Regions from separate parts of the Pseudomonas sp. GW822-FHT02D10 genome, predicted to be linked through region 2. Evidence: predicted binding sites of a transcription regulator. Region 2 holds the regulator's gene; the other holds the start of a gene.
The links. Region 2 encodes FliA, which starts transcription of late flagellar genes. Its sites were predicted from a motif close to CTAAAGTTTNNNNNNNNNNNGCCGNTAA; they were not measured.

Region 1: motA (flagellar motor stator protein MotA) is a predicted target of FliA. The motif match lies at 1,192-1,219, and genes of this name have one in related genera.

Annotation. Positions count from the first base shown of each region.
Region 1 is NZ_JBXAOB010000016.1:66,894-69,975, reverse strand. Features, by position in the region: gene AC1RPZ_RS22185 (HDOD domain-containing protein) at 1-1,121, opposite strand, end outside; gene motA (flagellar motor stator protein MotA) at 1,288-2,139, shown strand; gene motB (flagellar motor protein MotB) at 2,143-3,082, shown strand, end outside.
Region 2 is NZ_JBXAOB010000020.1:4,126-7,207, reverse strand. Features, by position in the region: gene AC1RPZ_RS24210 (protein phosphatase CheZ) at 1-437, opposite strand, end outside; gene AC1RPZ_RS24205 (chemotaxis response regulator CheY) at 469-840, opposite strand; gene fliA (RNA polymerase sigma factor FliA) at 1,005-1,745, opposite strand; gene fleN (flagellar synthesis regulator FleN) at 1,742-2,572, opposite strand; gene flhF (flagellar biosynthesis GTPase FlhF) at 2,687-3,082, opposite strand, start outside.

The sequences.
Region 1 (3,082 bases), on a different contig from region 2:
GAAGTGGTCAGGTGCATGGCATTGGTGAAACGGCTCGGCTCCACCAGCAGTTCTGCGCATTGTTTGCGCCACTTCTGCAGATCCTCGGCGGTCGGCGCGGGCGCCGGAAGCTGGCCGCGATGAAGGCGCCGCTCGTCCCACGGCCAGAGCAATGCCCCGGCCGGATGCCAGAGGTCGGGCATGGCGTGGTTACGGGCGCTGAGTGCGGCTTGCTGGTGCAGTTGCTGCTGGACCTCGTCCATCGGCATTTGCAGGTAGAGGCTGGTCAGAAACTGCCAGCGCAAGCAGTGAGGGCTGCTCCAGGCTTGCTGTGCCGATATCGCCAGACCGTTGGCCAGCAACACCGTGTTCGCCGGTTGGTTGAGCCAGCGGCGCAGGGTCGGGTCGTCGTCGAGACGGTTTTGCTGGCGCAGCGGGTGATCGGCGTCGCGGGCGATGTGCAGGACTTTCGCCAGTTCGCGTTGTTCATCCAGCAGCAGTCGATAGCCTTGGCCTACCCAGTTCGGCAAGCGCCAGACCTCCACCAGTGCCTGGCCGAGGTCCAGCAGGCGCACGCCGAACAACTCTTTTTCGACCTTGCCCGCTGGCTCACCTTTGTGCAGAACCCGCAGCTCCCAGTCTTCGAGCAACTGCGGGAAGGTCAATGCCAGTGGCCAGAACGGCGAGAGAAACAGCAGGCTACCCCAGTGGATGTCCTGCCAGAGCCGTGCCAGGCGGCTGGCAAAAAAACCGTTGGCTTGTTGGGCTGCGTGTTGGCTGATCAGTTGCAACTGGCGCAGAGCCGGCGGGATTTCGTTCCGGGGCAGGGCGGGCAGGTGTGCGAGCAGTTCTTCGGTGCGTTTGAGACCGAGGCGATTGATCGCCACCTCAAGGTTCTCGCTGGGCTCGCTCATGCTGCCGTGGGTGTGGCGATTGGCTTTGCGGATAACGCTGAGGGCCAGGGCCGGGCTGCCCTGCATCAATTCGGCGATATCGCGCAATGAGCTGCGATGGTCGGCGATAGCCTTGCAGACGCGATCATGGCTGGCTTGCGGCACAGGCAAAATCACCCCGTCGAGCAGCTTGACCCAGCCTTCGAGTGTGGTCGGTTTAGCCGTTGGAATGGTCGTTTCATTAGCCATGGTCGGGCGCGATCATCGTCTGCATTAAACACGCCCGGAGTGGGCCAAATTGGCTTTTCGCCTTAACTGGCTATAGTCTGGCGCAGTTTTGCCGATAAGTAGAAGAAGAGATTTTTTAACTTCCGAATATGACCTTGAACCCGACTCAGTAAGTACCTTCCTACCTATGGCTAAAATTATCGGCATCATCGTCGTATTCGCGAGCGTGCTCGGCGGATACGTGCTTTCCCACGGCAAGATTGCCGCCCTGATTCAGCCGTTCGAGGTGATGATCATCGCTGGCGCGGCGCTGGGTGCATTCCTTCAGGCCAACCCCGGTCACATGACGATGCACGTGTTCAAGAAGTCCTTGGGCATGTTCAGTTCGCGTTTCAATCACACCTTCTACCTGGAGGTGCTGGGCCTGATCTACGAGATCCTCAACAAGAGCCGTCGCGAAGGCATGATGGCGATTGAAGGCGACATCGAAGACGCCACTGCCAGCCCGATTTTTGCCAAGTACCCGGCTGTCCTCAAGGACGAGCGCATGACCGCGTTCATCTGCGACTACTTGCGCATCATGTCGTCCGGCAACATGGCGCCGCATGAGCTCGAAGGCCTGTTCGACATGGAGCTGTTCAGCCTTAAAGAAGACCTGGAGCACCCCTCCCACGCGGTCAATGGTATCGCGGACGCCATGCCCGGTTTTGGTATCGTCGCGGCGGTACTGGGTATCGTGGTGACCATGGCCTCGCTGGGCGAAGGCGATCAGAAGTCCATCGGCCTGCACGTTGGTGCCGCTCTGGTCGGTACCTTCTTCGGTATTCTCGCGGCCTACGGTTTCTTCGGTCCGCTGGCGCACGCCCTGGCTCACGACGCCAAGGAAGAGCTGAACATCTACGAGGCCATCAAGGCTTCGTTGGTGGCTTCGGCTTCCGGCATGCCGCCATCGCTGGCCGTGGAGTTCGGGCGCAAGGTTCTGTACCCGGCGCACCGCCCTAGCTTCGCTGAGCTGGAACAAGCGGTTCGCGGTCGTTAAGTCATGGAGAATAATCAGCCGATAATCATCAAGCGCGTCAAGCGCATTGCTGGCGGGCATCACGGGGGCGCGTGGAAAATCGCCTTCGCGGACTTCGCGACGGCGATGATGGCGTTCTTCCTGGTGTTGTGGCTGTTATCCACCGCCACACCGGAACAGAAGATCGCCATCGCCGGTTACTTCAAAGACCCGATCGGCTTCTCTGAAAGCGGTACGCCGTACATCATTGATCTCGGCGGCTCTCCAGAGCTGGCGCCGGACAAGACGCTCAATCCCGAGGTCAAGTCCCAGCCGCAACCGGACAAGGTCACCGTCGATACAGACCAGGTCGAAAAAATGGCCGAGGAAGTCGAGAAGGAACGCCTTGAACTGTTGCTGCAAGAATTGCAGAACAAAGTCGAAGAGAGCCCGCAGCTGCAGAAGTTCAAGGATCAGATTCTTTTCGAAATCACCCCGGATGGCTTGCGCATCCAGATTATCGATTCCGAAAAACGACCGATGTTCGACTCCGGCAGTGCGCGCTTGAAGCCGTACTTCGAAGACATTTTGCTGGCCATGGCTGACACCATCAAGGCGGTACCGAACAAGATCAGCATCAGCGGTCACACCGACGCCAAGCCTTATACCGGCACCGGCGATTTCGGCAACTGGGAACTTTCGGCCAACCGTGCCAACGCCGCTCGCCGGGCGCTGGTGGCGGGCAGCTATCCAGAGCAGCAAGTGGCGCGGGTGGTGGGTTACGCTTCGTCGACGTTGTTCGATCGCAAAAATCCGTTCAACCCGGTCAATCGCCGTATCGACATCGTCGTGCTGACCAAGAAGGCCCAGCGTGCCATCGAGGGTGAACAAGGTGCGGAACCGGCGCCGACACCGGGGCAGGGCGCTCCGGGTGAAGTGCCTGCCGTAGCCGTCGATCCGAACGCCTTGCCGGCGGACAAGGAAC
Region 2 (3,082 bases):
CGGGCCAGTTCGCGGAACTCTTCGGCACCGACTTCGCGGCGCATGAAACGCCCCCAGTCCGCGCTCAAAGCCTGGGCATCAGTGCTCAGACCATTGACCAGCGGAGTGCTGTTCTCGACCAGGTCCATGGTGCGATTCGCAGCCGCCTCGGTCAGTTTGACCACATAGGACAGGCGCTCGGTGGCATCCGTGATCTGTGAGACTTCCTCGGCTTGCGGCATGTGCGGGTCAATCTGAAAATTGACGATCGCGCTATGCAGTTCGCGAGTGAGCTTGCCCACTTCCTGGTACAGGCCGCGGTCACGGGTCTGATTGAGCTCATGGATCAATTGCACAGCGTCGCCGAACCTGCCCTTTTCAAGGCTTTCGACCAGTTCCTGGGCATGTTTTTTCAGGGTCGACTCGAAATCGCCCTGTGAAGATTCTCTTTGCTCCATAGCTCCCCCCGTGGCGCAGTGGCTCCGCACATCAACCGATGCGTTCGAATATTTTTTCGATTTTTTCTTTCAACGCCTGGGCCGTGAAGGGTTTGACCACATAGCCGTTTACACCGGCTTGAGCGGCTTCGATGATCTGCTCGCGTTTGGCTTCGGCAGTGACCATCAGCACCGGAAGATGCTTGAGCTTTTCATCGGCGCGCACATGGCGCAGCAGATCGATACCGGTCATGCCCGGCATGTTCCAGTCCGTTACCAGAAAGTCGATGCTCCCGCTGTTGAGGACGGGAATGGCGGTAATACCGTCGTCCGCCTCGACCGTGTTGGTGAACCCAAGGTCACGCAACAGGTTTTTTATGATCCGCCGCATCGTTGAGAAGTCATCAACGATGAGGATTTTCATGTTCTTGTCCAATTCGACCTCCAAGCAGTCTTAAACGCGTTCAGCACCTGAACACGCCATTCAATCAATCAGGTAGAGCACTCAACGACTGTCTGGAGCACAACGGATGAAGACCGGCACAGCTACGCCATACCTGTTTCGTTCGCAGTGTCCCCACACTGCTGTCAGCGCGCTCGCCACTCCCCCAAACGCCCCCGCAAACGGGCCGCGCACTGGCTGTGTAACTGGCTGACCCGCGATTCACTGACCCCCAGGACCTCACCGATTTCCTTGAGGTTCAGCTCTTCGTCGTAGTACAGCGCCAACACCAGTCGCTCACGCTCCGGCAAATTGGCAATCGCGTCCGCCAGTGCAGCCTGGAAACGTTCATCTTCCAGGTCGCGCGACGGTTCGAGATGAGCACTCGCGCCATCCTCGTGCAGCCCTTCATGCTCGCCGTCCTGCAACAGATCGTCGAAGCTGAACAGGCGACTGCCCAAGGTGTCGTTCAAAATCCCGTAATAATCGTCGAGACTCAATTGGAGTTCGGCCGCAACCTCGTGATCTTTAGCGTCGCGCCCGGTTTTAGCTTCAATTGAGCGAATCGCATCACTCACCATCCGGGTATTGCGGTGGACCGAGCGTGGCGCCCAGTCACCCTTGCGGACTTCATCGAGCATCGCACCACGGATGCGGATCCCCGCATACGTCTCAAAACTCGCGCCTTTGCTCGCGTCGTATTTGGTCGACACTTCGAGCAAACCGATCATGCCGGCCTGGATCAGGTCTTCGACTTGAACACTGGCCGGCAAGCGCGCCAACAGGTGATAGGCAATACGTTTTACCAGTGGCGCGTAACGCTCGATCAGTTCGTACTGCGCGTCACGCGCCGACTTCTTGTACAGGTTGTAACCGCTGGCTGTCATAGAACCGGACCCGCAGTTTGCTGCACCAGACGCTCGACGAAAAACTCCAGATGCCCACGCGGGTTGGCAGGCAGTGGCCAGGTATCGACCTTCTGCGCGATGGCCTTGAACGCCAGCGCACATTTGGAACGAGGAAAGGCTTCATACACGGCGCGTTGCTTCTGCACGGCCTTGCGCACGCATTCGTCGTAAGGCACCGCACCGACGTATTGTAAGGCGACGTCGAGGAAGCGATCCGTGACCTTGGTCAACTTGGCGAACAGGTTTCGCCCTTCCTGAGGGCTTTGCGCCATGTTGGCCAGCACCCGGAAGCGGTTCATGCCGTAATCGCGGTTGAGCAGTTTGATCAGCGCATAGGCGTCAGTGATCGACGTCGGCTCGTCGCACACCACCAGCAACACTTCCTGGGCGGCGCGAACAAAACTGACGACCGATTCACCAATACCCGCCGCCGTGTCGATCACCAATACGTCGAGATTATCGCCAATGTCGCTGAACGCCTGAATCAGGCCAGCATGCTGGGCTGGGCTGAGGTGAACCATGCTCTGGGTACCGGACGCTGCTGGAACAATACGAATTCCGCCCGGCCCCTGAAGTAATACATCGCGCAGCTCACAGCGCCCTTCGATGACGTCGGCCAGCGTACGCTTGGGCGTGAGCCCCAGCAGGACGTCGACGTTCGCCAGCCCCAGATCGGCGTCCAGCAGCATGACGCGCCGGCCGAGCTCAGCAAGAGCCAGGGACAAGTTTACTGACACATTAGTCTTCCCGACGCCACCCTTGCCGCCGGTCACCGCGATCACCTGTACGGGATGCATGCTGCCCATGTTCGTTCTTTACCTTGTCTTGCTTAGACGCGGGCTACATGACTGGCTGCGCGTTCACTTCGGAACAATGCATGGCAGGCCATCGATGTAGATACAAATCTATTCATTATTACCTCAGCCGACGCGCTTGGTCGGGCTGTGGTAGAGGTCAGCGAACATATCAGCCATGGCTTCTTCGCTGGGTTCTTCCTGCATCTGCACGCTAACGGCGCGACTGACCAACTGATGCCGGCGCGGTAAATGTAGATCATCCGGAATCCGTGGCCCGTCGGTCAGATAAGCGACAGGTAATTCGTGACTGATTGCCAGGCTCAACACTTCGCCCAGGCTCGCCGTTTCATCCAGTTTAGTCAGGATGCAGCCTGCCAGCCCGCAACGCTTGTAGCTGTGATAAGCGGCGGTCAGCACCTGTTTCTGGCTGGTAGTGGCCAGCACCAGATAATTCTTCGACTTGATCCCGCGACCGGCCAGGCTTTCCAGTTGCATGCGCAACGCCGGATCACTGGCCTG